2 regions of the Alcaligenes sp. GW821-FHT11D07 genome follow, and region 2 is predicted to be linked to the other one. Evidence: riboswitches for the same ligand, from Rfam matches in the RefSeq annotation. Region 2 holds a riboswitch; the other holds the start of a gene.
What was found. Region 2 has a riboswitch for S-adenosylmethionine ahead of AC1RSM_RS03230 (hypothetical protein). Riboswitches for the same ligand answer to the same signal wherever they lie in the genome.
Positions count from the first base shown of each region.

Region 1: linked by a shared signal. The riboswitch ahead of metX (homoserine O-succinyltransferase MetX) and the one ahead of AC1RSM_RS03230 (hypothetical protein) in region 2 are both predicted to bind S-adenosylmethionine.

Region 1 is NZ_JBXART010000002.1:117,266-132,995, reverse strand. Features, by position in the region: gene AC1RSM_RS09200 (trimeric intracellular cation channel family protein) at 1-314, opposite strand, end outside; gene AC1RSM_RS09195 (muropeptide transporter) at 323-1,552, opposite strand; gene metW (methionine biosynthesis protein MetW) at 1,561-2,196, opposite strand; gene metX (homoserine O-succinyltransferase MetX) at 2,193-3,437, opposite strand; SAM riboswitch at 3,427-3,505, opposite strand; gene AC1RSM_RS09180 (response regulator transcription factor) at 3,709-3,984, shown strand; gene AC1RSM_RS09175 (hypothetical protein) at 3,914-4,444, opposite strand; gene gshA (glutamate--cysteine ligase) at 4,638-6,221, shown strand; gene AC1RSM_RS09165 (bifunctional transcriptional activator/DNA repair enzyme AdaA) at 6,286-7,365, opposite strand; gene AC1RSM_RS09160 (2'-5' RNA ligase family protein) at 7,605-8,336, opposite strand; gene AC1RSM_RS09155 (TonB-dependent receptor domain-containing protein) at 8,741-10,801, shown strand; gene AC1RSM_RS09150 (class I SAM-dependent methyltransferase) at 10,798-11,574, shown strand; tRNA gene AC1RSM_RS09145 (tRNA-Arg) at 11,868-11,942, opposite strand; gene AC1RSM_RS09140 (c-type cytochrome) at 12,184-13,080, shown strand; gene AC1RSM_RS09135 (3-hydroxyacyl-CoA dehydrogenase) at 13,353-14,888, opposite strand; gene AC1RSM_RS09130 (CaiB/BaiF CoA transferase family protein) at 14,920-15,730, opposite strand, start outside.
Region 2 is NZ_JBXART010000001.1:703,467-719,196, reverse strand. Features, by position in the region: gene AC1RSM_RS03285 (M20 family metallopeptidase) at 1-421, opposite strand, end outside; gene AC1RSM_RS03280 (LysR family transcriptional regulator) at 577-1,455, shown strand; gene AC1RSM_RS03275 (LacI family DNA-binding transcriptional regulator) at 1,467-2,507, opposite strand; gene AC1RSM_RS03270 (amino acid ABC transporter permease) at 2,693-3,376, shown strand; gene AC1RSM_RS03265 (amino acid ABC transporter permease) at 3,380-4,048, shown strand; gene AC1RSM_RS03260 (amino acid ABC transporter ATP-binding protein) at 4,072-4,800, shown strand; gene AC1RSM_RS03255 (transporter substrate-binding domain-containing protein) at 4,844-5,644, shown strand; gene AC1RSM_RS03250 (VOC family protein) at 5,773-6,312, shown strand; gene AC1RSM_RS03245 (ribulose-bisphosphate carboxylase large subunit family protein) at 6,325-7,599, shown strand; gene AC1RSM_RS03240 (four-carbon acid sugar kinase family protein) at 7,613-8,947, shown strand; tRNA gene AC1RSM_RS03235 (tRNA-Leu) at 9,043-9,127, opposite strand; SAM-I-IV-variant riboswitch at 9,281-9,374, shown strand; gene AC1RSM_RS03230 (hypothetical protein) at 9,493-9,837, shown strand; gene AC1RSM_RS03225 (siderophore-interacting protein) at 9,834-10,634, opposite strand; gene AC1RSM_RS03220 (PadR family transcriptional regulator) at 10,637-11,209, opposite strand; tRNA gene AC1RSM_RS03215 (tRNA-Leu) at 11,379-11,463, shown strand; gene AC1RSM_RS03210 (NAD(P)/FAD-dependent oxidoreductase) at 11,631-12,701, opposite strand; gene goxA (CTQ-dependent glycine oxidase GoxA) at 12,712-14,682, opposite strand; gene AC1RSM_RS03200 (prepilin peptidase) at 14,882-15,562, opposite strand.

The sequences.
Region 1 (15,730 bases), on a different contig from region 2:
CAGCCAATGACGGTAAACACCACCAGCCCCATCGCATCCAGCAACAGAAACAAGCTGTGCAAGCGCCGCATGATAGGTGCGATCAGGGCCGTCAAAATTGCAGCACCAGCGGTAATCCACAGGTACTCAGGATGCTGGACCCAGGTCAGCGGGTAATGCCCCAATAGCACGTCCCGCACGGAGCCACCGCCCAAAGCGGTCACACAGGCAATGGTGCACACCCCCACCCAGTCCATGTCGCGACGGCCCGCTGCCAAAGCGGCTGTCATGGCCTCTGCGGTGATGGCAATAATATAGAGAGTCAGTAAAAGCATGATATTTCTTACGCATCAAGCTGTTGAATAAGGCCTCGGTAACAGCGCAGCATCAGCAAACCAGGCACGGCAATAAAAACCGTACAGATAAAGAATCCCGGCCAACCCAGGGACTCCACCAGTACGGGGGTCAAAGGCCCGGCCAAGTAGGTGCGTCCTACTGCCGACAAGGCCGACAACAAGGCAAACTGAGTCGCCGAATAGGTCCGGTTGCACAAAGCCATCAGCAAGGCGACGAACGCCGCCGTACCCAGGCCACCACATAAGTTTTCCAAGCCGACTACAAAGCCCATCAACCACATGGACGGGGCTGTTTCGATGGCAATCAGCCAATAACCCAGGTTGGAGACCGCCTGCAAAATCCCAAAAATCATCAGGGCCCGGTACAACCCCAGGCGAGCCATAATTGCGCCACCCATCAAGGCCCCGACGACAGTGGCTGCCAGACCAAAGACCTTATTGATTGTGCCCACTTCAGACAGGGAAAAACCCGCTGCCCGAATCAGAAACGTAGTGGACAAGGCTCCGGCAAATGCATCCCCTAGCTTGTACAGCACAATCAGGGCCAGCACACTCCAGGCACCAGGGCGCGAGAAAAAGTCCGCCAAGGGGGCGACCACTGCTTCAGACAAACTGCGCGGTGGACGGCTTTGTTCCTGGGGATCTGGAGACACCAGGGTCACCAGAGCGCACAGAGCCATGAAAAAGCCCATCAGGAAGTAGGTGTTGGACCAGCCCAGCCATCGATCCGCCAGGATCAGCGCCAGGCCTCCGGACACGATCATGGCCAGGCGGTAGCCCATGACCTTGACCGCCGCCCCCGCTGCGCGTTCCTGAGCCTGCAGCACGTCTGTGCAATAGGCATCAAAGGCAATGTCCTGCGTAGCGGACAGAAATGCCACCCAGACTGCCAACAAAGCCAATGCTGTCAGATTGACGCCGGGCGAGAAAAAGCCCATTGCGGCAATCGAGGCCGCCAACATTAATTGAGTGACCAAGATCCAGCCGCGCCGACGCCCCATGAAAGGAGGCGCATAGCGATCAATCAGCGGAGCCCAGAGAAACTTGAGCGTATAGGCCGAGCCGACCAGGGTTAAAAACCCGATCTCGGTCAGCGATACATTTTCAACGGTTGCCCAGGCCTGCAAAGTGCCTGACACCAGGGCCAGGGGCAGACCACTGGCAAACCCCAGAATCAGCAAAGGCAAGACTCGGGGACTGGTATAGACACGTGACACGTCAGGCCTTAGCGTTTAGAGGCAGGAGAATGGGGAGATTCAAAACGGTACATGGCCAAGGTACTACGCCAGCCCGGCAAAAAGCGCACGGTGTTGCTGCCATTGAATGCAGCCCGTTCAAGGATGCGTAGACCCACAGATTGGGCCAGATCCTGGAAGTCTTTCATGGTGCACAAATGGATGTTGGGCGTGTTGTACCACTGGTAAGGCATCTCGCCGGTGACCGGCATGCGTCCGCGCAAAATGCTCCAGCCATGTGGCCAATAACCGAAGTTAGGAAACGAGACGATACCATACCGCGCCACCCGCGCCATCTCGCGAAGGATGTGTTCGGTGTGGTGCATGGACTGCAAGGTCTTGGACAGCACCACCGTTTCGAACTGCTGATCGCTAAACAGCGCCAGCCCTTTTTCCAAGTCTTGCTGAATGACATTGACGCCACGGCGCACCGAGGCAATGACACATTGGTCATTCAATTCCACACCCGTGCCCACCACCTGACGCGTATCGCGCAAGTGGGCCAGCAAGGTGCCGTCATTACAGCCCAGGTCCAGCACACGCGAACCAGGCTCGATCCACTGCGCAATGCGCAACAAGTCCGGTCTTAGCATGGCGGGATCCACTTGTATCTGTGGCGTAGTCATTCTGCCAACACCCCTGTAGTGCGCGTCCGTGCGGGCAGCCCCAACTTGGCGGCGATCTGGTCATAGTAGCCCTGCACAACGGCGTGGTAACGCTGGTCTTCCAGCAAGAAGGCATCATGCCCATGGGGCGCATCAATTTCCGCGTAGGTGACCTGACGCTGATTGCGCAGCAGGGCCTGCACGATTTCGCGCGAGCGCTCCGGCGAAAAGCGCCAATCCGTACTAAAGGACACCAGCAAGAACTTGGCCACCACTTTTTCAAATGCCTTGACCAGATCCCCCTGGAACTGACGCGAGGGATCAAAGTAATCCAGAGCACGCGTAATAATCAGGTAGGTATTGGCGTCAAAGTAGCGCGAGAACTTCTCGCCCTGATAACGCAGGTAGGACTCCACCTCGAACTCCACCCCGTAGTTGTAGTGGTATTCGCCGCCTTGTGCCGGTTCCCGCTGATTACGGCCAAACTTTTCAGCCATGACGGTATCGGACAAATAGGTAATGTGGCCGACCATGCGCGCCACCCCCAGACCCGCCTTGGGCACCACACCGTGCTCGTAGTAATTACCACCGTGAAACTGCGGGTCGGACAAGATGGCGCTACGAGCTACTTCGTTAAAGGCAATATTTTGTGCAGACAGGCGAGGCGTACTGGCAATGACGACACAGTTTTCAACCCGCTCCGGGCAACTGATTGCCCAGCTCAAGGCCTGCATGCCACCCAGTGAACCGCCCATGACAGCGGCAAATTTACGTATGCCAAAGTAATCGGCCAGACGAGCCTGAGCACGGACCCAGTCTTCTACCGTCAGTACCGGAAAGGCCGAGCCCCAAGGCTTGCCGGTATCCGGATTGATGCTGGACGGGCCGGTCGAGCCAAAACAAGAGCCAATATTGTTTACGCCAATGACAAAGAAGCGATCGGTATCTACCGCTTTGCCAGGGCCGACCATATTGTCCCACCAGCCTATGCTTTTGGGATCGTCGTCGTAATAACCAGCAACGTGATGCGAGGCATTGAGCGCATGGCACACCAATACCGCGTTGCTGCGTTCATTATTCAAGGTGCCGTATGTTTCGACAGCCAGCTCATAGCTGGGCAGGATTTGCCCACTGCGCAGATGCAGGGGTTCATCAAAGGCGATAAGTTCGGCTTGGACAGGGCCCACGGAACCTTCGGGGATCAGACCGCAGGATGGGCTAAGGACGCCAGCGTCGGCGTTAGGGACGGAATCAGTGGCCATCAGGACCTCTTTAGCTGGATTTATGGAGCGCCCGCAAGCGGATCAGGCAAATCGGCGCAAAACGTATAAGACAAAATTCTAGCATCGCTGCGGCGCGGCGTCCAAATCGACCAGCCTGCATCGATTCAGAACTCAGCGCCAAGGTAACGTCATAAAAAATACAATGCTTTGATTTACATCATTATTTTCATCTACATCTGTCTGCCAGCTAAGCTAAATTTGGGTACATTGGCGCGATGTCTACCACGAATGCATGAGGAATGTCTTTACCGTGACGCACCTAACTTCACGTGAGCAGTCCTGCCTGAACTGGGCTGCCCACGGCAAGACCAGCTGGGAAATCAGCATCATCCTGGGCATTACTGAACGCACGATCAACTTCCACTTCCAGAACGCCTACGCCAAGCTTGGCGTCTATAGCCGTCAGGCCGCCATCACCCTGGCCTTGCAGCAGCGCCTGATCAGTGGCGACCCGGCTAGTGAGCTAGGCCGTCAAAGAAAATCTTTGCCTGAGCAGCGTCGGGGGCCTTCCCGGAATCCGTCATAACAAAGCCCTGCACCAGCCAGCCCGGCTCAATACGGATCATGCCCTCCAGGCGCAACGCCACTCCACCCACATCACGTGTCATGAAAAAGATCTGACCGGGCTCGGGCAGTTGCACGTCACTGTGCTCGCTTACCTGGCCGTCCGGTATGAATTTCTGGCGCAAGGATTCGTGCAGCGCCTCGTACAAGCGTTGGCGGGCAGCCTCGTCCTTTTGCAGTTGCTCGGGCAAGATCACATGGCCTACCGTGTAGCTTTGTCCGCCTGCAGTGGCGGTGGTCAGGTAGAAATCCAGCTTGTATTGCTCAAAATCCAACAGCCTGTGGCTGGTTGTTGGCTTGCTAGGCAGCATGGCTGACAGCCCGGTTTGTTCAAGCTGAACCTTGCGCCAGTTAAACTCCGGACTGCAGGCCGCCAAAGTCAAGAAAGCCGCCAGTACCGCTGCTACGCGCCTGATTATCATGGTGCTAATCCCATATCCCGTTTCATGCTTTTCGTGGACTGACTGAACAGCCGCCTTATACTCGCCCTGCCCGACACGCCATTTGGCGCAACTTAACAAAGCAAGTCTGGTCGGACTACTATTTATAGACGGGCCTAAGCCCATTGAACAGTCCCGTATCTTGCACCCGATTTCAAAAGTGGGAAACACCACCATGAACACCAGCCACGAACGTCGCCTTGCCCTGCAGCAGAACCCCGATATTTTGAAGGGAATCTTGCGTGGCATCGAAAAAGAAGGACTGCGCGTTGATGCGCTGGGCCAATTGGCACGTACCCCCCACCCCCAGGCGATTGGTTCGGCTCTGACCAACGAACATATCACCACCGACTACGCCGAAGCCCTGCTGGAGCTGATCACCGCCCCGCACGACCGTATCGAGGGTTTGCTGCAAGAGCTCAGCGACATCCACACCTTTGTCGCCGGCAAGCTGGACCAGGAAATTATCTGGAACCAGTCCATGCCCGCCTTGTTGCCAGCTGAAAAAGACATTGAGATCGCCTGGTACGGCACATCCAATACCGGCATGCTCAAGCACGTGTACCGCCGTGGTCTGGCCGAGCGCTATGGCAAACCCATGCAGTGTATTGCCGGGGTGCACTACAACTTTTCCCTGCCTGATGGCATCTGGCCTTTGCTGAACGTCTGTGGTGACAATCTGCAAGACCAGCGCTCCAACGGCTATCTAGCCCTGATCCGCAACTTCACGCGCTACTCCTGGCTGCTGATGTACTTGTTCGGTGCCTCGCCCGTGCTGGACGCAAACTTCCTGCAAGGTCGCAGCAATAGTCTGGACAAGGTGGATGAAGACACGCTGACCATGCCCTGGGCCACCAGTTTGCGCATGAGCGATCTGGGCTATCACAACAAAGAAGCCCAAGCCGAACTTCAGCTTTGCTACAACGATCTGGATACCTTCGTGCTGCGCATGTATCACGCTGCCGTCACGCCTTGGCCGGATTACGAAAAGCTGGGTACGCACCGCGATGGCGAGTGGATTCAACTGAACACGCATATCCTGCAAATCGAAAACGAGTATTACTCCAGCATTCGCCCCAAGCGCACTACCCAACGTAGCGAGCGCCCGGCCACGGCTCTGGCCCAACGCGGCGTGGAGTACATCGAAGTGCGCTGCCTGGATATAGACCCAGAATCGCCTACTGGCATTTCTGAACAGTCCTGCCGCTTCCTGGATACCTTCTTGTTGTTCTGTACCGTTCAGGACAGCCCCTTCTTCCCGGATGGCGGCTACTGCCAGGACAGCAAGAACAACTTTGCCACCGTGGTGCGCGAAGGCCGCCGCCCTGGCCTGATGCTGACCAATCAGCAAAAGCAAAGCGTCAGCCTGCAAGACTGGGGGCGCGAGATCATGGAATCCTTGCTGCCTTACGCACAAATGCTGGATCAAGCTTTGGACACCCAAGCGCACACCCAAGCCGTGCAGACGCAAATGCGCAAGCTGGACAATCCAGAAGAAACACCGTCGGCTCAAGTGCTAAAGCGCCTTCAAGAAACCGGGCAGAGCTTTCACGACTATGCGTTGCAACGCAGCCGTGAACACCGTGATGCCCTGCTGGCCCAAGCACTGCCAGCGGACAAACAAGCCGCGTTCGAACAGCAGGCCAAGGATTCCCTGCAAGCACAAATCAATATCGAAGCTCAGGACGAGGAATCCTTTGAGGATTACGTGCAACGCTACGAGCGCAATCTGATCCCGCCAGAGGTTCAGAACAGCTAAAGCCCCAAGTAAGACGAGCCGCCCTTTGGGGCGGCTTTTTTATGAAGGCTCTGTCCTGCCTTCTTTAGCTGGCGCTGTCCCTATGCTTGTTCTGCTTTAAGTCCCGCTCAATTTCGATCAAACGCTGTTTGCGCCACAGGCCGCCGCCGTAGCCTGTTAAAGAGCCATCAGCCCCGATCACGCGGTGGCAGGGAATCATCAGGGCAATCTGGTTGGCACCATTAGCCCGCGCTACCGCGCGAACAGCCGTTGGCCGTCCCATCTGGCGCGCAATATCGGAGTAGCTGCGCGTCTCGCCTGCCGGGATTTCTCGCAAGATGCGCCAGACCTCTTGGGTAAAGTCACTGCCCCCCGTCATCGCCAAAGGCGTCTCAAAACGATCTGAACGGGTGGCAAAGTAATCTTCAAGCTCACGAGCTGCTTGCTCTGAGGGCGGCATTACACCAATCCCGATTCCCACCTTGATCGACGCCTGTAAGCGCTTCAGCTCACCCGGCAAGCCTTTGCGGTCCACAAACTCCAGCAAATGCAGGTGCGTGCGGCTGCTGACAGCAATCATGTCACCCAAGGGAGTGGGTATCCAGGTGGCGCGCAGCAAACCATCGGCATCCAGTGCCGCTGGCGCACAACCCAGCAGGCGGGCGAAGGCGCTGCGAAAAGCGCTGGCGGATTCAAAACTGGCCTGGTGCTGGGCCGTGATGACATTGCCACCGGTCGCCAGCGTATTGAACCCGTCACGCAGACGACGTTGTCTGGCCATCTCCAAAAACGTCATACCAAAATGACGCTTGAAACTGCGACGTACCGTCGACAAGTCATACCCCATCCGTTGCAAAAGCTCCTCCGACCAACGCAGGCCGGGTCTGGCATCCAGCTCCCGCAACAAAGCGGGAATCCGTGGATCGTCCAGCGCTGCGGCCTGAAGTGGATGGCATCGTTTGCACGGCCGAAACCCGGCCTCCACGCACTGACCAATGGTGGCGTGAAACGTGCAATGCTCAGGCTTGGGTTTGCGGGCAGGACAGGTCAGACGACAAAAGACGCCCGTCGAGGAAACACACACGAAGGCTTGGCCGTCGTAACGCTCATCACGGGCCAACAAAGCGGAATAGAGCGTATCGAAATCGGGAAGATCAAAAAGCATCCCGAATTTTTACTCCTAAACACGCTGGCAGGGAGTCTGTTTTCAGGCGTCTATTCCAGAAATGGCCCTGTTTTTGGTGTGGACTTTACGAAAACTCTGCGGCTGACGAAATGATCAAGTCAGCCTTTCAGGCGCGGGCCCAAGGTCCGCTACACACTGCCCCCCAAGCCCGCAAGGTATCACGTTTAAATGGCTAAGACAGGGCAATCTAAACCTGACACCCGCTTATCAAACAGCCTTTACTTGCCCACACTCAGCTGCTTCAGCTTTTTGGAGGCTGTTCCAAACTGACCCAGCTGATAAACCGCTGCGCCAGCAGGAGAAAAGGAAAACGTCTGGAAAGGCTCAGCCAACATTGCATCCAGGTCTGCCTTTAGCGCGACACCCGTGGTCACGTGCGGGGTGTATTTATCGCCAGACGAGTTCACTTCAAAGGTGGACACGTAGTTGATCAGGACGGGATCGATCACCGGATCCTCAGGTGTGGTGACAAATGCGCTGGAGTCCCCTGTCTTGACCGTAAAAGGAGCCACCGCATTCAGCAGTTCCGCTTGCAGCTTGATCAGCTCCGGCGTGGGCTTGGCCACAATCCCTGACAAACCTGTATCACCCGTAGGCATATAAAAGTATTTAAGCGCCTCGATCTTGATGTCTTTCACATTGGACTGAGCCAATACCTGATTGGCCGCTGCATACACCTTGTCCAGATCGTCCGTGCGCACAAAGCGCTGAATGACCGTGATATGCGCACGATGCGACTCATCAAGCGCAAAGCCAGCGGGGTAAATGTGGCGCAAACAGGCATTGGTTGCCTGCGCTTTTTCCAGCATGACGGCATCCGGTTCCAGCAAAATATCAATCGCCGTGACGCTGCCCGTCTGCGCATATCCAATGCCGGACCACATGCTTGCGCTCACCCCGATAGCCCCTACAAGGCCCAATAACTGGCGACGGCTGAATCTTTTACTCATCCCAATACTCCTTAACGGTTGAAGATCGCTGGAAAGCGCCCCTTGCTTTGATTCGCCGGTCTGTATTTCCAGGTCAATTGGATATCGCTTCAAGTTCTGATTTTCCATCCGGAGGCATACTGCATCAGGCTCCAGATTCAGCATGGTCAGAAGTGAACAGCTCGCAAAGGCGCGGAGATGGCTCCAGTGACGACGCAAGCATATGCAACAGAATATCTCATATTGGGACAAGCCAAAGGTCGCACTCACAATGCTTGTCTTTCCCTGCCCTACATCGGCCGGGCGGCGCTTCAGCAACAAGCGAGTTCAAGTGAAATCCCCACGGGTTGAAATGACTTTTTAATTATTTCAATCCAATATTGTTATGTTATAACATCTCAAAAATTAACACACCGGAAGATGAGATGTATTTCAAACCACGCCCCCTGCCCCTGGCTCTGGCCTTGCTGCTTTGTGCCTCCGCCCATGCAAATGAAGTTGATGAAACCGTGCCTCAGTTGGCCCCTATCCGAATTTCCGCCAGCCCCCTGGCCTTACGCCAGACGGAACTGGCAACGGCAAGCACCGTCTTGCAAGGCCCCAAACTAGACCTGCGACGCACAGGCACCTTGGGAGAATTGCTGGACGGTGAAGTCGGCATACATGCAGACAGTTTTGGCAGCGGGGCCAGCCGCCCCGTGATTCGCGGCCAGACGGCTCCCCGCGTCAAAGTGCTCAGCGATGGGGCGGAGGTAATGGATGCCTCGGCTATCTCCCCCGATCACACCATCACGGTGGACACCTGGCAGGCCGACCGCATTGAAGTGCTGCGCGGTCCTTCCGCTTTGCTCTATGGCGGTGGCGCAATTGGCGGTGTCGTCAACGTGCTGGATCGAAAAATCCCCACGGCCATCCCCGAAAAAGGCTTTGAAGGGACCGTTCGCGCCCAAGGCTCGACGGCGGATCGCGGCAAGATCGGCGCTGTGGAAATGACAGCGGGCGAAGGCAATATGGCCTTGCATGTGGAAGGGGCCTCACAACGCAGCCGCGACTACCGAGTTCCCAACTGGACCGACACACGCGTCAAAGACTCCAACTCCAGCAGCGACACGGGCAGCGTGGGTTTGTCCTTTATCGGTGATCGTGGCTACATCGGCGCAGCCTACTCCTATCGCGAAGACAACTACGGCCTGCCCGGCCACAGCCATGAATACGAGGACTGCCACCCGCATGGCGCCACCCTGCACTGCGGCGGCCATGGTCACGATCACGGCCATGACCACGGGCATTCCCACAGCCACGAACACGATCACGGCCATGAGCATTCGGCTACCGCCCACTTGCGCACCCAACGCTTCGACCTGAGAGGTGAATTACGCGACCCTTTGCCTGGCTTTAAACGTGCCCGCCTGCGTGCAGGTGCCACCAACTACCAACACGTAGAAAAAGACGGTGATATAGATGGCACGCGCTTCACCAACCGAGGCTATGACACCCGCCTGGAGCTGGAACATAATCCCTGGGGACCGTTTGAAGGAGTAATTGGCCTGCAAACCAGCCAGTCCGACTTCGCCTCCCGCGACGGTGTTGAGAACTTCATTCCCCCTACCCGTACACGCAGCCAAGGTCTATTCCTGCTGGAAAGCGTGAACTGGGACGAATGGCGCCTGGAAATGGGCGCGCGCCAGGAATGGCAGACCGTCACCCCGGACTCCCAAACCCTGGAACGTAAAACCGGCACAGCCACTTCCCTATCGTTGGGCACGGTCTGGGACTTTGCCCCGGAATATGCCGCCAGCCTGTCTGTATCGCGTTCGCAGCGCCTGCCTACAGCTCAGGAATTATTCGCCAAGGGCGTGCACTTTGCCACCCTGAGCTATGAGCGTGGCGACCCGAATCTGGACAAGGAAACCAGTCACAGCGTAGACCTGGGCCTGCAAAAACATCTGGGCGACTTGCGCTTTGACCTGCGCACCTTCTATACCCGCAGCTCCGGCTATATTTACGGCCGCACGCTGGACCGGCACGAAGACTTTCAGCTGATTCAATACAGTCAGGACAAGGCCCAATTCTGGGGGGTGGAAGCCGAGGCTTCCTACCCGCTTAGCTCCTGGGCTTCAGTCAGCCTCTACGGTGATCTGGTGCGCGGTAAACTGCGAGATCCAGGCCGCAACCTGCCACGTATGCCGGCGGCTCGCCTGGGAATCCGTACTGATCTGAACTGGCAAAACTGGTCCGGCTTCGTCGGCTACACCCACTCCTTTGCCCAAGACCGCCTCGCTGACAAAGAAGAGCGTTCGCCCTCCTACGGCATGTTGAGCATGGGGTTGAGCTATCGCCTGCGCATGGACCAGAACACCTACACCCTGTACCTGAGAGGCAATAACTTGCTGAACAAGCTGGCATATAGGCACACCTCCTTCATCGCCCGCCAAGCACCTCTTATGGGACGCAACATCCTGGCTGGAATACAGGTGGAATTTTGAGCAAAACCGCAATACACACAGGTAGTCGTCTTTACCAGATCGTTGCTGACATGCAGGGCGACCGCCCCTGGGGCAGCTTTCTGGATGCTGGCACCGGCAAAGGTTCACTGCGCTGGCTGCTGACGCTGAACACTGAACGGTGGACGGCCATTACGGCCTCCCCCGGCATGGCCGAGCAAGTCACCCGCGAACTTGGGGAACAAAAGCGTAACCAGGACCAATTGCTGGTGGGCAACTGGAGCGATCCGGAGTTCTTGCAAGAGGAACGCTTTGATACGGTTCTGGCGGACTACCTGCTGGGCGCCATCGATGGCTTTGCGCCCTACACCCAGGATCTGCTGTTTGGCCGGCTGCGCCCGCTAACCGGCCAGCGTCTCTACATCATTGGTTTGGAGCCTTACGTGCCCTATAGCAGCACGGACCCGGCGGGCAAGCTGATTGTGGAGATAGGCCGCTTGCGGGATGCCTGCCTCTTGCTGGCTGGTGAACGCCCGTATCGCGAGTACCCGATGGACTGGGTTTTGCGTCATCTGCGGCAAGCTGGCTACCGTTGCGTGGATGCGCAGCGCTTTGCCATTCGCTATGGCGATGGTTTTATCCACGGCCAGCTGGATATGTGTGATGGACGCTTGCGTCGTCTGAAAGATCGCAATCTGGCCATGGCCTTATCCGAGCATGTTCAAGCCTTGCGTCAGCAAGCCCTGGCCTTGAACCAGTCTCTAGGCGGGCTGCGTCATGGCCATGACTATGTGATCTGCGCTGAAGCAATCTAAAAAAGAAAGCACCACAGGAAAACGCAACCGGGGGCACGATGCCCCCGGTTGCGTTTGTTGTTTCGCACAAACAGGCATCAAGATCGTCTTACAAAGCCCATTTCGTCCTAGGCCAAATGATCGAGATCAATAATTAGCCGACTTCCCGCATAAACTTGAAAACCGGACTGCGCCACAAACGACAGGCACAAAAAAAGCAGCCATCTGGCTGCTTGATCGCTGCGGGGCTTCATGAAAAAAATCAGCCCTGGTCTTGCAAAAAGCCCTTAAAGAGCCGTAAAACTGAACAATTCTGGCGCGTCCGACAGGAATCGAACCTGTATCGAGGGCTTCGGAAACCCTAATTCTATCCATTGAACTACGGACGCCAAGCTGGCTATTGTAGCGTGAGTTTGGACTTTTTTTCAGCAACTATCTGGCAATTGCATGAGACCTGAATCAAGAGTCAGATACAAGAGCGATACACTCCGCTATAATCCATGGTTGCGCGATCTTGGTCGGTGGCTAGGTAGACACGTCCTTGCGCACCCCAACTGGTAGGCGCAAGCCTTTATTGGTGGCCTTTAAGGCCCTCCCGTCATTTCTTGTACGAACTCGCAGGATCCGATAATGAGCAACACGGAACACAAACCCGAAGAACACAACGAGGGTCACAAAGCCATGATAAAAACCCCTAAACAATTGCTCGTGACCGTGGCTCTGGCTTTCTTGGTGCCCATCGCGATTATTGTCATGCTGGTCAGCCTGGTTACGTCCACCATGGGTGCAGGTGCTGGCTCTGCCGCCCTTTCGCCCGAAGCCATTGCAGCACGCATTCAGCCTGTTGCCGGTTTCAAACTGGTTGACGCCAATGCCGTCAAAGAGCTGAAGACGGGGCAACAAGTTTACGAAACCACCTGTACCGCCTGTCACGGCGCCGGTGTGGCCGGTGCGCCTAAGTTTGGCGACAAAGACGCCTGGGGCGATTTGCTCAAACTGGGCCAGGACGAACTGGTCAAGAACGCCATTCACGGTATCCGTGCCATGCCTGCCAAGGGTGGTAACCCATCGCTGGACGATATCGAAGTGGCTCGTGCCGTTGCTTACATGGCTAACGCTGCTGGCGCTGATTTCAAAGAACCTGAAGCTCCTGCTCCAGAAGGCGAAGATGCGGATGCAGCCAAGCCAGAAGCGGACGCTGCCCAGGACGCCAAGCCTGCCGATGCAGCCCCTGCTGCTGACGCTCCTAAAGCCACTGAAACAGCCGCTGCTGACGACTCCAAAGTTGACCCAGCCGGTATCAAGCTGTACGACACCGTTTGCTTTGCCTGTCACGCTGCCGGTATCGCTGGTGCGCCCAAGTTTGGCGATCAAGCAGCCTGGAAGCCTTATATCGAATCCGGTATGGACACTATGGTTCAAAAAGCCATTCACGGTGTAGGTGCCATGCCTCCCCGTGGCGGCTCGCAAGCCTCTGACGACGAGATCCGTGCCGCTGTTCAGCACATGGTTAACTCGGCCAAGTAAGATGGCAGCCACTCAGAAGCTCTGTCTTTAAACAGCGCCTCTGAACGGAACACACAAAAGCCCGATGAATCATCATCGGGCTTTTTGTTGGCTGTCGTTCCTCGACCATAAGCGTATGGTGACCACAGCCACAAACCAGGCGCCCATAAAAAAGCCCGAATTCGGTGTAATTCCGAATTCAGGCTTTAGTCCTGTGACGGTGGACTATCCGGCCTGCTAAGGCCTTCCGGGCAGGTAGAAACCTGCCTCCAGGCTAGCGGCTTACTTACCTCTTACTGCGCCTTGCACTGTGCCAGCGCCGTCAGGGACATGCCCAACTGGACGCGACGCTGCAACCAAGGGCTGGCGCGGTAGCGCATGTCACCCGTCACAGCTTGCAAGGTATTCAGTACATCCAGCAAGTCACGGGCACCCACCGCGTCACCCATGGACAGCGGGCCATTGTGCGGGTAACCCAGACCCAGACGCACGGCAGCATCAATGTCCGACGGCGTGGCAATCTGCTGTTGGGCAATATCGCTGGCGATGTTCACAATGGTTGCCACCAGACGTTGTGCAACAAAACCAGCCGAGTCTTCAATCACACTGACTGCCGTACCGTCGCTGGCCAACATGGCCCAGGCTTGGTCACGCCATTCTGGAGTGGTAGCTGCCGAGCACATCAAGACGCGGCGGCGGCCTTGCTCCAGGCCAAACAAGGTATCCAGCGCAAGGGTACGAGCCGGGTCCAGACCATGCAGGGACACCAGGGTAGCCACATCTTCGCCGTAGGGCGTCAACAGGATCAAGGCATCTGCTGGGGGCTGATCGCCTTCTACTACAGTCATGCCCAGCTCTGACAGCAACTGCTTGGCGCGCGCCTGACCTTGCTTGTGGTAGGGGGAGACCCACACAGGGGCAAAGGAAGCGACAGCAGGCACGGCAGGTTCTTGTGGAAGCTGCTTTTTACCCTCTACATACTTATAGAAGCCTTCGCCATTCTTGCGACCAAACAGCTTGCCCGCATGACGCACTGCCGTAATGGGAGAGGGACGGAAACGCGGCTCGTCATAGAACTGACGGTAGATGGATTCCATCACCGGATGCGACACGTCCAGCGCGGTCAGATCCAGCAGCTCAAACGGACCCATGCGGAAACCCGCCTGCTCGCGCATGATGGCATCGATCTGATAAAAAGGCGCCACGCATTCCTGGGCAATTTTCAGTCCTTCAATGTTCATGCCACGACCCGCGTGGTTCACGATAAAACCTGGCATGTCCTTGGCACGTACCGGCGTATGGCCCATCTCGCGCGACACCTGCATCAAGGCATCACCCACTTCCGGCGCTGTACGCAGACCGTCGATCACCTCGACCACTTTCATCAGGGCAACGGGGTTAAAGAAGTGATAACCCGCAACACGTTCGGGATGGCGGCAAGCCTGGGCAATGGCGGTAATCGACAGCGAAGAAGTGTTGGAAGCCAGCACGCAATCGGCCGACACAATCTCTTCCAGCTGCTGCAGCAAGCCTTGCTTGACGTCCAGGCGTTCCACGATGGCTTCCACCACCAGATCCGCCGCCGCCAAGGCCTGCAAGTCGCTGGCTGTTTGCAGGCACGCCTTGGCCGACTCGACCTGCTCAGCCGTCATGCGACCTTTCTCTTGCAGACGGCTCCAGACCGAGTGCACATCGGCCAAAGCCGCTTTAACTGAATCCGCATTCAGGTCATACAGCAAGACCTGCTTGCCAGCCTGGGCAGCAATCTGGGCAATGCCCCGTCCCATGGCACCGGCGCCAACAATAGCGATGGTTTGTATCTGTTTCATGATTCACAACCTGATCGAAAAGCAATAAAAATTAAGCCTGCTCGTGAGTGCTGGATAGCAAAGCATCGACCTCATGGGACGAAAGCTCCAACACACGCGCCAGGACCTCACGGGTATCCTCGCCCAGCCGCGGCGGCGCATTACGGTAGCGCACCGGCGTCGCGGACAAACGCAGCGGACTGGCCACCGACGGCACCGTACCGCCTTTCCCGGTTGGCAAGTCCAGACGCAAACCACGCGCCACCACCTGCGGGTCCTGATAAACCTGTTCCATCGTATTGATAGGGCCGGCCGGAATGCCCGCGGCTTCCAAGGCCTGCAGCCAGCCATCGCGTGTGCGGCTTAGCATGCACTCGGCCAATAAGGGCACCAGCACATCTCTGTGCGTGACACGCCCGGCATTGCGCGCAAAACGAGGATCATCCGCCCATTCAGGATGGCCCAGCTCCCGAACAAAAGCACGAAACTGGGCATCATTGCCTACCGCCACAATCAAATGCCCGTCACTGGCCGCAAAGACCTGATAGGGCACCAGATTCTGGTGTGCATTACCGGGGCGCTGTGGCGCCTGCCCGGTGCACAAGTAATTCATATTCTGATTGGCCATCATGGCCACTTGGCAATCCAGCAAGGCAATATCCAGATGCTGGCCCAAACCGCTGCGATAGCGCTCGACCACAGCTGCCAGGACAGCAACGGTGGCGTACATGCCCGTCATGACATCGGCAACGGCCACTCCTGCTTTCTGGGGCTCGCCGCCGGGTTCACCGGTCAGGGACATCAAACCGCCCAGGCCCTGGATCATGAAATCATAGCCAGGACGACTCGCATAGGGACCTGTC
Region 2 (15,730 bases):
CCTGCTCCAGAGCCGCCAAATTAATGGTGTGCTGGCCTTTGTTATCCGCCGTACCACGGCCATACCAACGCTCGCCATCAATCTTTAACGACCAGGGCGACAAGCCTTCTTGCCACTGATGATCATGCCCAGGGACCACATCGCCGTGACCATAGGTCAAGACGGTAGGCAGCGTGTCGGACTCATGTCGGTGAGCGACCAGAATTGGGCCCGCCCCCTGGGGGTTGTCCATGATGCGCACCGAAAACCCCAGCTTGCTTAAGGAGGGACTCAATTCCTGATTCAAATACAGAGACAACTGATCGGCCTTTTCGGGCGTCTGGCTGTCACTTTGAATCGCAACCCGGCGGCGCAGCTCGGTTTCAAAGCCACCGTCGTCAAAATAGGCACGCACCTTGGCTAATGCTTCACTTTTTCCCATTCGCTTAGTGTTCTGTCATTGATATAGAAAGTGGGACTATAAAATCTGGCCTTCCTTCTGTATATTTCTATCTTTCGAAGCTAAACCGCTAATTTTTAGAACCCTAAAAACGAAGCAAATTGAGTGAGCAATCAACAGGACCAGCGGCCACATTCATGGACTACAAATACTTCCTGGCGGTTATGGAGACAGGCTCCTTGGCCGCCGCCAGCGCACGGCTGCACATTGCCCCCAGCGCCATCAGCCGGCAAATTGCTTTATTGGAAGAATCGGTGGGTGTGACCCTGTTCGAGCGCAGGCGTCGCGGCATGGTGCTCACTGCCGCCGGACAGGCACTGGCCGAGCACGCTTTGCGAGTACGCCTGGAGGAAGACGCCCTGCTGCAAAGCTTGCGTTCAAACGACTACGCCCAAGCGTATTTGATTCGGGTCGCCGCCACTGAAGGCTTGTCGCGCTATTTTCTGCCCGCCGTCATGGCCGACTTTGCGCTTCGTACCCCCAAAGCCCAGTTTGTCTTGAAAGTCGGCACCCCCCACGAATGCCTGGATCTGGTCCGAAATGGCGATGTGGATATCAGCGTCATTTTCAGCACCGCGCCCTTGCCGGACGTAGAGGTGAATTACTCTTGCCGCAGCCCTATTTTTGCCATCATGCAGCCTGAGCATCCCTTGGCAAAGTCGGCTACCTTGTCGCTCAGCGAATTACAACCTTATCCCATCGTTATGCCGGGAGAAGAGTCCACTCAGAAGCAGTTGTTCAACCACGTGTGTCAGATGGAAAAACTGAATTTTAACGAGGTCTTTACCTGTAATTATTCGGGGGCCTTGCATGAGTTTGTACGACGCACAAATGCGATTGCCTTGGGGGCCTCGATCAGCCACCGCAGCAGTCGGGACAATGGCTTGAAAACCATCGCCGTGCAGGACTCTCGCCTTGAACGGGATATACAGATTTTGAGCATGAGCAAGCGAGTCTTGCCAGCCAGCGTGACAGACTTTCTACAGGCTTTGATTCGCGATCTTGGTCATGCCTGATGCCCATATTTTCAGGGCAGATTTTCCCGGAACACCACAATGCTGTTCATGGGTTTTAACTTCAGGCCCGCCTCTGCCCCGTCCCCCATCAGCCGGGTGCTGGTCAAGACCCTCACGCAATTCAAAATTGACTGCTGAGGGTCCTGCATGATGACGGCATCCAAGGTGCCATCTATCAGCAAGGCGCGCACGTCCGAGGTCAGGCCGTGGCCAACCACAATCACCTTCTTTTCGCGCCGCGCTTCTTTAAGCGCCCGCGCAACCCCTTCGGGCGCACCGCCAATATTGTAGATACCGATCAAATCCGCATGCTGCTCCAACAGCAGCCGGGTCTGTCTGTAGTTGCTCTCCGGATCGTCATGCCCTTCCCGCACGCCAATCACTCGACCCACCCAGCCCTTTTCCTGCATCAGCTGCAAAAACCCTGACTCCCGATCGCAATGCGCGCGATAGCAAAGACTGCCCGCTATCAAACCAAAACTACCTGATTGCCCGCCGCTTAAGCGGCTGAGCAAATAGGCGGCCAAGCGGCCCGTTGCCACATTTTCCAGCCCCACGTAGGCACAGCGCGCCGAGGCCGACAAGTCAGATATCAAGGTCACGACGGGAATGCCATCGCCAACCAGGGTATCGACGGCTTCTCGTACCAAAGGATGCTCCAGCGCCATGAACACCACCCCGTCCGTGCGGCCACGCAAACCCAGCAAAGCCTTGACCAGGGATTCATGATCGAAGCCATTGAATACCTCGGTATGGCATTCCACATTAAAGGGCTGCAACTGGGCCTGTGAGTAGTCAATGGCATCACCGAACATATGAATCACCCGATTGCTGCCCGCGGGCAGCAAAAATGTGATGTGCATAGGTTTCGTGTAGCGATCGGCATTGAGCTCGGCATCGCTGATGTAATTGAGCCTGCGTGCCGCTTTGAGCACGTGTTGAACCGTTCCGGGACGCACTCCTGGACGCCGGTTCAACACCCGATCTACAGTCGCCGTAGACACGCCCGCCACACGGGCAATATCGCTGATTTTGGGAATTTTATTATTCAATCAAAAACCATCATTGGATTGGCTGGACAGGCTTTCAGTGGCTTCTATACCATACAAAAAGGCTAGTGCTACAGCACAGCAAAAAACATCATAAAAACATGTAAACCAGAGGGAGACAAGGCCAGGCATTTTGGGATCAGTATGTACTGCTTCCGTTCGATGCCAACGGCTTCACCCATCCAGCCATGACTTATACCTTTGACTTTTCAAGCGTGCTGCTTCAGTGGCCGCAACTGCTGCAAGGGGCCTGGATGACCATCAAGTTATCCGTTCCGGCCACCGTGCTGGGTTTTATGGCCGGCACGCTGCTGGCGATTGGCCGGCGCGGCTCATCCCGCCTGATATCGCGCCTGTGCGGCTTTTATGTAGAACTGATCCGTAACACACCTTTGCTGGTACAGATTTTCCTGGTCTTTTTCGGGCTGGCAACGCTGGGCTGGAAAGTGACGGCCTTCGGTGCTGCCCTGGCCGCTCTGGTCATTAACGTGGCCGCCTATACCTGCGAGATCATGCGCGCCGGGATGGACTCCATTCACAAGGGCCAGCTGGAAGCGGCGGAGTGCCTGGGTCTTAGCCGGGCCCAAACCTATTGGCATGTAATTTTGCTGCCCGCACTGGAGCGCGTCTACCCGTCCTTATGCAGCCAATATGTGCTGCTGATGCTGGCCTCCTCGGTCACCTCGCAGATTTCGGTTGAAGAGCTGACCGCCATGGCCAACCACATCCAGGCCGATACTTTCCGCCCCTTTGAGGCCTATATCCTGGTTGCCGTCTTGTATCTGGCTTTGTCCTTGCTGATGCGTCTGGTTTTGTGGCTAAGCGGGCAGCTGGTTTTTACTCGTCAGCGTGCGCTGCGCGGCCGGAGCTAAGCCATGTTCACAAGCGGATTTAATGCCAATCACCTGAACTTCCTGCTCGAAGGTGCTTTGTGGACCATTGTGCTGTCCCTGATTTCCTTTATTGGCGGCGGCATCGGCGGTGCGTTGGTGGCGCTGGCCCGCATTAGCGTATGGCGTCCCCTGCGCTATCTGGCCATCGCCTATATCCAGATCATCCAAGGCACTCCCCTGCTGGTGATTTTGTTCCTGTCCTATTTCGGCTTGAGCATCATGGGACTGAGCCTGCCGCCTTTGATTGCAGCCGGTCTGTCCATGACGATTTACGTCAGCGCCTATTTGGGCGAGATCTGGCGCGGCAGCATCCAGTCCGTGGCTCGTACCCAATGGGAAGCGGCAGAGTGCTTGGCCCTGTCACGCTGGCAGCGACTGCGGTTAGTCATCTTGCCCCAGGCGGTACGTATTGCCACGCCCCCAACCGTGGGCTTTATGGTGCAGATCGTTAAAAACACCTCCCTGGCGTCCATTGTTGGCTTTGTGGAACTGGTGCGCGCCGGCCAGTTGATCAATAACTCGATCTTCCAACCTTTCCTTATTTACGTGCTGATTGCGGCCGTGTATTTCGCCCTGTGCTATCCCTTGTCGGCCTGGAGCCGCCGCCTGGAGATGCGCCTTCATTTTGCCCATCGTCCGGTGCAGAAATAAGTTCGGATCGCCAAGGAGTTTTTATGTCTATCGTCGTTGAACTTAAAGACGTCTACAAAAGTTTCGGCAGCAACGCTGTCTTGAATGGCGTGTCCTTTGCCATTCCCAAAGGTCAGGTCACCGCCATCATCGGACGCAGTGGTTCAGGCAAAAGCACCGCCTTGCGCTGCATAGACCGGCTGGAAGTGATTGATCGCGGCCAGATTGAAGTCTGCGGCCATCAGGTTCATGACCCTGATGTCTGCCTGCGCTCCCTGCGCACTGATGTGGGCATTGTGTTCCAGAGCTATAACCTGTTTCCGCACCTGACTGTAGAGCGCAACATCATGCTGGCGCCACAGGTGGTTCGTGGTCGCAGCCGTGAACAAGCCCGAGAGATCTGCCGCCGCACGCTGGAGCAGGTGGGCTTGTCGGACAAGGCCCAGGCCTACCCCGAACAATTGTCCGGTGGTCAACAACAGCGCGTTGCCATTGCCCGCTCGCTGGCGATGGAGCCCAAAGTCATGCTGTTTGACGAAGTGACCTCCGCGCTGGACCCGCAACTGACCGGTGAAGTCTTGCGCGTCATTGAAAGCCTGGCTGCCGATGGCATGACCATGGTGCTGGTTACCCACGAAATGGAGTTTGCTGCGCGTGTGGCAGACGTGGTGATTTTCATGCATCAGGGCCGTGTCTGGGAAACCGGCCCCGGCGATATGCTGCGCCATCCTCAAACCCCTGAGCTGCAAGCCTTTTTGGCACACGGCCTGTAAATTTTTCCCGACACCATAACAACACCCTGACGGAGACAGCACCATGACACTTTCGACACTTTTGCGTGCCACCATTCTGGCCCTGGGCCTGACTGGCTTGTCCGCAGCGGCCAGCGCCAGCGCGTTGGACGATATCAAAGCCGCTAAAAAAATTCGCGTCGGCATAGACCTGGGCGCACCTTTTTACGGTTACATCGACGACAAGATGCAGGCAGTGGGCTCCGATGTGGAAGCGGCCCGCCTGCTGGCTCAGGACTTGGGGGTAGAGCTGGAAATTGTCCAGACCACGAACTCGGCCCGCATCCCTAACCTCTTATCCAATAAGGCCGACCTGATTATTTCTTCGCTGTCGATTACACCGGAACGTGCCAAAGCCGTGGATTTCTCCATTCCTTATGGTGCGATTCAAGCCGCTGTAGGTGCGCCCAAAGACGTAGAGATCAAGGGCATGGAAGACCTCGTTGGCAAACGTGTGGCGGTGACCCGTGGCGGCCCGCAAGACAAGCTGATCAGCGAACGAGCCCCCAAGGCAAACCTGGTGCGTTTTGACGATGAAGCGGCCTCCATCACGGCGGCAGCCAGCGGACAGACGGACATTGTTGCCATCACCCCACCCATCATTAAAGCGATTGCGGATCGCAACCCCGCGCGCCCCTTTGAGGTGAAGTTCGTCATTGAGTCCTACAAGCTGGGGATTGCCATGCGCCAGAACGAGCCTGAGCTGAAAGGCTGGGTCGATGAATGGGTCAAGACCAATCTGCAAAACGGCAAACTGAATGAAATCCACCTGAAATACGCTGGCGTGCCTATTCCTGACGAAATCGTTCAAGGCTCCGGCCAATAAGTCATAGCCGGGCACACAGACCCGGCCCCCCTTCCCTTTGATCAACCCCTCTGACGGCGCCGCCCTGCGCGCGCCGCGGGACCGGCTGCGCCCTGGCCCAGCCGCCTTCAACCCCTCAGGAATTGTTTATGAGTACCTTATTTGGTGAAATCCGCCAGCTTGGCTACGTGGTGCGTGATATTGAAGCCGCGATGGACTACTGGAGTCGCCAACTGGGGGTAGGCCCCTGGTTTTACAACCCCAAAGTCGGCATCAAGAACTACCAGTACCGCGGCGAATCCTATGAGCCGCATAACTCGGTGGCACTGGCCAACTCCGGCGCGGTGCAAGTAGAACTGATTCAGTGCCGCAATGATGTTCCGTCCATGTACCGGGACTTTCTGCAAGCTGGACAACTGGGCTTGCAACACGTGGCCTACTGGACGGAAAACTACGATGCGGATCTGCAACGCGCACTGGACCACGGCCTGAAGCTTGTGATGAGTGGCGAAGTCGGTGAGCGCGGACGTTTCTGCTATTTCGACACCGAGTTTCACCCCGGTGCCGTCGTCGAACTGTCTGAAGTTGCAGGCCCTAAGGGCAAAATGTTTTCACTGATACGCGCCGCCTCCAAAAACTGGGATGGTAGCGATCCTGTGCGCCCTTTCCCTGATCTAAGCACGCTATAGGGCTTTCAACGCATGAGCACTGACACTTTTCTGGCCCGCTACTTGATCGAAACCCCGCTTGCCCCTGAGCAAGTGGCCGAGGTGATCGCTGGTGAACAATCCTGCGGCACCTTTACCCGCGTTGCGGGGGAGACTGACGAATTGCGCGAACGCGCCAGGGCGACGGTTGAGCGGGTACAAAAGCTGCAAAGCGTACCTGAGCCCAGCTTGTCCAATGCCTTGCTGGAGCGACGCGGGACGTCCGGCCCTTACCATCAAGCCTTGGTCGATATTCGTTTCCCCATCGCCAATATTGCGGCCAACCTGCCCACTCTGGCTGCCTGCGTAACCGGCAATCTATTCGATCTGGGCGAAGTGACAGGTCTGCGTCTGGAAGCGCTGGAACTGCCCGCAGCATACCGACGCCAGTTTGAAATGCCGACATTAGGGGTTGCGGGCACCCGCGCGCGCACAGGCGTTGCGCAAAACGCCATGGTCGGCACCATCATCAAACCCAGTGTGGGCCTACGTACCGACGATGTGGTGCAGCTGGTGCAAACCTTGTGCGATGCCGGAGTCGATTTCATCAAAGACGATGAGGTCTGCGCGGACCCGGCCCATTCCCCCTTGCATGAGCGTATTCCAGCTGTCATGGCCGTGATCCGTGAGCACGAACAGCGCAGCGGCAAGCATGTGATGTTTGCCTTCAATATCACCGATGAAACGGACGCCATGAAACGACACGCGGATTTGGTTGAACAGGAAGGGGGCAGTTGCGTCATGCTTAGCCAAAACTGGGTGGGATATTCAGGCTTTCAGACGCTGCGCCGTCACACCGGCCTGGCGCTGCATGCGCATCGCAATGGCTACGGCGCTCTGTCGCGTCATCCCTTGCTGGGAATTTCAGTGGCTGCTTACCAAACGCTATGGCGTCTGGCCGGGGCTGATCATATTCACGTTCACGGCCTGGAGGGTAAATTTGCCCAGCCAGACCAAGAAGTCCGTGAAGCCATTGCGCATTGCCTGCGTGGCCTGGATGAGCAAAGCGATGATCGTGTCTTGCCGGTTGTCTCCTCCGGCCAATGGGCGGGAACCATACCCGCTACCTGGCAAGCAGCAGGCTGCACGGACGTGCTGTTCATGGCGGGGGGCGGCATCCTGGCCCACCCCGGCGGCGCACATGCTGGTGTTCTCAGCTTGCAACAAGCTTGGCAAGCCGCAGACCAGGGCATGAGCTTGCAGGACAAGGCCAAAACATGCGCCGAACTGGCCCAGGCACTGGACTTTTTCGGCCCCAAAATGGCTTGATCGGGCAGACACCATGACTGTATTACGTCCTGACTACGCCTGGTATGGCGACGACTTCACCGGGGCCAGCGATACCCTGGCAACTCTCAGCCAAGGAGGCGTGGCCGCCATCTTGCTCTTGCACACGCCCAGCACACAGAATCTGAGCAGCTTGCAAGGAATGGAAGCCATCGGTCTGGCCGGGGCAACGCGTTCGCTGACATCGGAGCAGATCCGCCATACCTTGGATGAGGTACTACCCTTTTTAGGCCGTTTGCAGCCCAAGATACTGCATTACAAAATATGCTCCACCTTCGACAGCAGCCCGGACGTCGGCAATATTGCCGTTGCCCTGGAGCGCTTGCGAACCTTAGCTCAGGTGTCTGTTAGCCCAATCCTGGGTGGCCAGGTCAATCTGGGACGCTACTGCCTTTTTGGGAATCTCTTTGCCCAAGCCGGACAGGACGGACAGGTGTACCGAATTGATCGTCACCCAACCATGGGTAAGCACCCTGTCACCCCGATGAATGAGGCAGATTTAATGCTTCATTTAAAGGCGCAGGGGCTTGAGAACATGTCTTCGCTGCCCTGGACGGAGTACCAAAAGCCGGGCTATTGCGCCGACACACAAACTCGGCAGTGGTTAGAGCTGGCCCAGTCCAAGGGACACCTTCATCCCTTGCTGGATATTACCCATGAAAAGGATATTGCCCAGGCGGGTATGCTGCTCAACACCTTGAGCCAGCACGGCACCGTCCTGGCAGCAGGTTCCAGCAGCGTGGCGCAGGCTTACTTAAGCCAGCGGCAGACAAGAACAGCCAAGACCACAACTGGTTTGCCACCCAGCACGCAGCCAGTTTTGACCCTGGTGGGGAGCCAATCCCCGGTGACAGCCATGCAGCTGGAAAACTGCCGACTGGCGACGGTCATTGAACTGGACCCGCATAAGCTGCATCAAGATGCCGCCTACGGAGAACAGCTGCAAAAAACGGTGACCCAGAGCTTGCAACAGGGACGTCATACCTTGCTGCAAACCAAAGCGGTGGATCACGGGCAGAACGCAGTAAGGGCCCTGTCCACCCACGTGGTGGCACAAGACACGGCTCAGTTTTTGGGGATATTGGTCCAGCAGCTTCGACAAAAGCGCATGGTGTCACGTCTGTGCATTGCGGGCGGAGACACGTCCAGCTTATGCACGCAAGCATTAGGAATCTGGGGCTTAAGCTTTTTAGCTTTGGTCAGCCCGGGGGTTGCTGCCTGCATTTGCCACAGCGATGATGCGGTAGATGGTCTGGAACTGGTGCTAAAAGGAGGCCAAATGGGATCAGCTGACTTCTTTGATCGCGTGATTGCGGGCAATCAAGCCTGAAGCTCATCCGGCCTAAGGTGCGTGAGCACCTTGCCCTCTGGACGCAGAAAACAAAAAACCGACCATCTTTCGATGATCGGTTTTTTGAGTAATTTTGGTGCCCAGAAGAGGACTCGAACCTCCACACCCGAAGGCACATGGACCTGAACCATGCGCGTCTACCAATTCCGCCACCTGGGCTCTGACTGCTAAACTTGTTTTATAAACACGCCTAAGCAAGACAGAAGAGAACTATAGCACTATTTTTGAAAATCGCAAACTATTTTCCGTGCTTTCATGCCAAACAGGAATAAGGGCGGCACTTGCACTTCATAAGAATCGCTTTTATGCTTATTGCTATATCAAGAGTTGGGACATCCCATGCCAACCTGTGTACCCGCACAAGGTGGAATCAAGATATGGCCAGCTGGCAATAAATGGGATCGTTAAGACAAGAACCCGCTGCCAGCGGGTTTTTTTATGGCTGCTCTACCCGGCATCCAAGGGTCCTTTAATCCAACTTGCTCACCCGGAACCTGGTTCCAAGAGCTAAACAGGAGCGTTTTATGTCTACTGCGTTTTACTACCACCTGACTCTGGATCAGCACAGCTACCGCATTGTCTTGCGCCCGGATTGTTCCCGGCTAGCTGTTGTATGCGAGTTGCACGCTGATACGGTCGGTGACTATGAGCCCCGTTGGCTGGGCTCCAGCTGCCGAGGTGGTTATTGGGCCCGCTTCCAACACAATATTGACAGCACCTTGCTGTTGAATATGGATGCCATTGCCCGTTTGATTGACGAGCATCGTTTAGGCCGCCCCGATACCGTGCTGGACACCGACCTGGAACCTGTACTGCAAGTAGGTGGACGCTTGCGCGCCCAGCCTTACCCGCAGCAACAAGCCGCTTAGTCCAGACGCGGCGCTTCTTCGCCTTTATCGCCCATACGCCAGTAGCTGCTGGCCCGGATGGCCCCTTTGTCCAGGCCGCGTTCCTGTATCCAGTACTCACGCAGTGTTTGCGCGACGGCATATTCCGCCGCCACCCAGACATAGCCCGTGCCGCTAAGCTCAGGCGCTGCGCGCAATGCATCCAGCACGCCATCCACTCCGGCCAGAGAGGGAATCCAGTTAACCGTAACGTGATCCGGCGTCTCCATCGTGCCTACTGTCAGCAAGCTACGCGCCAGCACATACACCTGCACCTTAACGGTAGCGGGCAGCTCATGCACGCGACGAGCCATGGCGGGAACGGCCGTTTCGTCACCAATCAGAATTTGCCAATCCAGATCTTTGCTGACCAGGAAAGAGCCGCGTGGACCGGCCACGCCCAGCTTGTCCCCTTCTTTAGCCTGCATGGCCCATTGGCACGCCGGGCCTTCACCATGCAAAACAAAGTCGATATCCATCTCTTGTTCTTGCTCACGATATTCGCGTGGGGTGTAGTCACGAATTGGTGGTTTTTCCTGACCCGCGCCAAAGGACATGCCACGCTCGCCCATCTGGGGCAGACGCAGTTCCTTGCTTACAGGGTCCGGGAAAATCAGTTTGACGTGATCATCAAATCCGGGCGTGTAAAAACCATCCAGATCCGAGCCTGCCAGTGTGATGCGCACCATATCGGGGCCTAACTCACGTCGTTTCTTGACGGTCAGCAGACGCAATTTCAAGGTATGAGCAACTTTTTGCGTTAATTGTTCAGACTGCATTCTTAAGCCTCCTTAGGCAAATTTCGTATTTCGGCAATGGCATTTTCCAAGATTGCCACTACCTCAGCCTGGCGCTCCAGGCTGGCCGTTGATTGTTCAAACATGGCCTGTTTCAAGGTGTGGCGGATCTGGACAAATTCCGGCAGCCAGCCCGTTTGATCTTGGGCGGCCTTCAAATCCTCGTCACTGCTGTGCTCGGCCAACATCTGCCGTATCCACACCAGCTTGCGTCCTCGGTAGGTGAGCGACTGCAAGAGGTAATCACATTTTTCTTGCTGACCTTCCAGATACTCGCGACCTTCCTGGGTCAGGCTGTACATCTTGCGACGCCCTTCTTCCTCAATCAAAACCCAGCCTTGGGCCGCGCAATAGGCCAATGCTGGATAGACCGCACCGGCGCTGGGCACATAGCTGTTTTGGCTAAGTTGCGCGAAACGGCGGATCAGTTGATAACCGTGAGTACTGCCCTCTTTGAGCAGAACCATCAGCATGAGCTGCATGGCACGGGCCGAGTACTTTCTACCCTGACCCATATCCAGCAGCATGCGCTCGACATCCATTGTGTTGAATTTCATGTTCACACTCTTATGCTATATCACTCGACACATTCTAATGATAATGAGAATGAGAATGACAATCAACTAGAAATTGAAATTAAAATAAAGAGTTATAGAGTGCTTGCATTTTCAAGCGGTTTTCCTCTATAATTTAATGCTTGAGTCGGGCGTCAGCCCGGATCTCAAAGCCCAGGTGGCGGAATTGGTAGACGCGCATGGTTCAGGTCCATGTGCCTTCGGGTGTGGAGGTTCGAGTCCTCTTCTGGGCACCAAAATTCCTCAAAAAACCGATCATCGAAAGATGGTCGGTTTTTTGTTTTCCGCGTCTGGAAACTAAGGTGTTTAAACACCTTGCACTGAAAAACCAGACAAAAAAAACCGGAACGGAGATAGCTCCAGTTCCGGTTTTTGCAGCCACAGCCTGCCCTACCCGCCTCTATCAGTCCAAAGGCCGATGACGACGTTGCCAGAAAGGCTGGGCCTTGAATCGCTGCTCCATGCCATACAAGGCATGCTGAGCATTCAAATGGCCTAACAAACCCATCAAATAGTCTTTTTCATAGTTACGAGCGGGCTCCGGATTGCCTTGGATCAGGGCGACGGCAGCTTGGGCCGCTTGCGATCCGCTCCACAACGCTGTTGCCAGACCATTAGCGGCCAAGGGGTCCATCGCCGCACCGGCGTCTCCTGCACGCAAGATCCGGCCCTCCACAAAGTAGGACACCATGCAGCTAGCCGCGGCACTCACTTTAGGGCTGTGGTCTGCCATCTGACTTTCCAGACCCAGGCTTTCCATACGGACGCGCGCCGCATCGGCGCAGCTCAGCAAACCGGCCCACACCGTGCCATCACGGCTTAAACCATCTGGCAATAAATCCGAATCTGAGAACAAGGCCACCATCAAACGATGGCCCGGCATGGGCGACAAATACCACCAGCCCAACTCTACGGCTTCGATCAGAGAAGCAGCCAAAGGTTCGGCCCCTTCGGGCAAATCAAATACCTGCCAGGCTGCCACCAGCCTGTCCAGGCGACGACGCTCGGCGGCAGCACCTGCCGACAAGGCCGCACGCCCCGTACAGTCAATAAGGGCACTACCTTCCAGGCTGCTGCCGTCCGCCAGTTGCGCAAGTACCCCCTCGGGCGTGTGCTCCAGACTCAAGATACGGGTGTTCAAAACCGGAATGCCTTCTTTTTGCACGCGTTCCAGCAGCTCTTGCTCCAGATGCGCCTTATCCAGCAAATAGCCCTGCCCGTCTTCATCCTGCACGGTACGCAAGCCTTCACCACCCCATACCGAAAAACGCCCTTGCGAACGCAGCGCTACCTTCTCGGTCAGACAAGTGGCCCAACCCAGGCTGGTCAATACCAAGGCCCCGCGTTCGGACAAGGTTTCGCCAAAAGAAGGCTGCGGCTCTTGCGGAGCCACCAACGTCACTTTCTGACCTTGCATACTCAGGCGACGCGCCGCCGCTAAACCCGCCACGCCGGCGCCAACAACAATAATCATGCCTTCATCCTCAGGTTCCCGCCTGCTTTGTAAGCGGAACAATATCCATAGAACCGCGCTGTACCTCTACATACAGCTGGGGCGGAACTCCCGCCAGACCCGCTGGCCCCGGACGTTTTACCACGACTCCCATCCGAGTCCAAAGCTCGATCATGCGACGCAAGCCATCGGTATAGCCCGCTTCCACATGCAAACCGATGCCTGCTGCGCCTCGCGCCCAGGGCACACGGGAGTGGTAGTAACGCAAGCGCTCTTCCACACTCAGGTCTTCACGCATCAACTGTTTGTAAAACGCCTCTGGCAGGACATCCACCGGCAAGAGTGCAGGCCACCAGATCGGCGTGGGAAAACCGTCTGCCGTTTGGACCGCCTGGCAGCTAAAGGCATCGCCCTGCCAAGGCACTCCCATCCAGCGCGTCAAGTCTCCCGGCGCTTGTGGGCCAATGGGCGCGCCCTGCCCGGTCAGATTCGGATTGCCCTTAAATACATTGACCGGGTTGAGCTGATAGCCCATGTCCTGAATCAATCCAGGCCGTTTTGACAGGGCCAGGCGGAAGGGTAAACGGGTTTGGTCTTTGCCCTGAAACAGTTCTGGATGGCGGATCGGCCAAGTAATTTCCACGCCCGGATGAAAAGCGCCACCCGAACAAGCATCCAAAGCTGCACGGGTCAGGGCCTCCGGTTGCAGGGCCAAGGGGATATCCTCCAGCACCTGGTAAGAGTCCATCTGTGCATCCTGATAGTCATTCTCGAACTGACCGTCTGCCCACAGACTGAGCGTCTTGTATTGCGCATCTGTCAGTGTCAGCCAGGAATGCGGACTGTCGGGATAGTTCACGCCATCGCCCAGCATCAAAGGCAAGGCATCGGAGCGCAGATCATCACCGCCGGGCCGCCGGAAGGCCTTGAATACGCGTTGCCGTTGATCACGCGTCTGCGTGCCGGGCTCCGCCAAGGCTGCCAAGGTTTCCGGATCGGACAAGTCCCCCACATGTTGCCAGGCCGAGCCTAAAAATACCGCGCTGGCAACCCACTGCATCTGCCCACTACGACGCAAAATAGGTAGCACATCACGTCGGAAAGAAACTTTGTCACCCGGTTCAGACAACTGGCCCAAGGCAATCATGGCTTCGCGCGCGGCATCATATAGAGTGACTACCGGTTCCATCTGCGGTGCGAACTTCGGACCACAAGACACAATCCACGCAGGCTCACACTCCACTTTCTGCCCATCGATCTGAACCGTCGCCTTTACCCAGCCGTCGCACCAATCGTCATGCCAGCCATCATTATTGGTGAAGTCCCGCACGGGGTTTTGTTCGATAGCGGTACGCGATACCCCATCAGCAGGAAATACCAGCAAACGCCCTTGATCGTCCGTGCGTAAATGCCCCAGGGACACATCCAGACTTTGCCAGAACCGCCCTTGCAGACGATAGGCCGCGTCCGTCCCCTCGGCGTTGACCGCCACACCGCCAATTGCAAGCGGGCCGGGGTCGATCACCAGCATCTCTGCCCGCTTGTTTCCGCCGATGAAGGCATTGCGCTGCCCCCCCGGCACCCCCGGTGCGGCGTCTCCCCGGTCCATCGCATTCACAAAGCCATACCAGGCTGCCTTGGTGTTGGCGACGTGTACTGTCCAATTCGGTTTGAAGGAAGCATCCAGTTCGCGCACAACACGGCCTTGCTCGTCGTAGCCGTACAGACGAAAGCGCTGCACCTGTTTTTTAAGACGGCCCTGCGCATCTTTGAAGCCACCTTTGGGCTCAGCCATCAGCCCAGGGACTTCAGGTGCAGCAAACCATTCTGTGGCATTGCCTACTCTGGAAAAACCAATAGCCGGAAAGATGGCCACCTTGTGAATCTTGGCTCCTTTGGGAGCCAGTTCCTGCGCCTGCAAAGGCGAGATGGCCGATTTAAACCAGATGGGTGAGCTCAGGCTGACCGCAGCGGCACTGAACAGAAAATCGCGACGTTTCATGATGGTCCCCTTCGATCGCCGCTATGGAGTCGGCGTATCGGTGCGCGTAGAAATGGTAGCTACAAACAGAATTATTTCGCGCTGAGCGGGAAGAAACAGGCCCTTCCCCAATCAGCTTTTCTGCTTTTTGCCACTATGACAGCAGGGAAAAAATCGCAGTTAAATTTTTTTAAAATTGTTGAAAATCTGAGACATTTTTTTACAAACTGCCGGGTAGAGCAAATAACATCAACCAGCCGCCCAGTACCAGATAGGGCCCAAAATGAAGCGCCTGCCCAGCTTGTAAGCGCCCACTAAAACGCAAGGCCAAAGCAACTAATAAACCTAGTGCAGAGGCAAGAAGCAAAATTCCGGGCAAGGCTGCTACTCCCAGCCAAGCCCCCAATGCAGCCAATAATTTGAAGTCGCCATAACCCATACCTGCACGCCCGGTGATGCGCAAAAAAATATAATTCAAGAGCCACAGGATGCCGTAGCCAAGCGCCGCCCCCAGAACGGCCAAGGGCAAGCGGCTGAAAGTATGGTCCAGATTCACCAGCAAACCCAGCCACAACAAAGGCAAGGTCAGACGATCAGGCAAGTAGCCCGTGTCCGCATCAATCCAGGCCAGCAAGGCCGTCCCGGCTATAAACACACAAGCCGCCAAGGTGGCGGGCGTCAATTGCCAGCGCCACCCTGCCCACAGCATCAACACTAGGGCCAGCCCCTGACACAGCCAACCCCACTGACGATACGCCGTACGCGAACGCTCGCTCAGATCCGGGTCCAGCTCTACCGGCAAGTCCCAAGACAAGCGCCCGGCAGGCCAGAAAAAAACCAGGGCCAGCACCAGAGCAAGCCCCATCCCGGCCCAGGCGTTGCCCCACGACGTCCACATCATATTGATCCTTCACTTGGGTTGAACGGCCGCGCTCCCGCTTAGCCCAAGCAGAACGCTGCCCAAATCCTAGCAGAGCTCTGCGCAGTTTTGATGACGTAAGCATTTTTTGCTCCTGCTCTGCTGAAACCCGATATCGGCATTTTTTTGTTACCCGAATCACAGACAGAG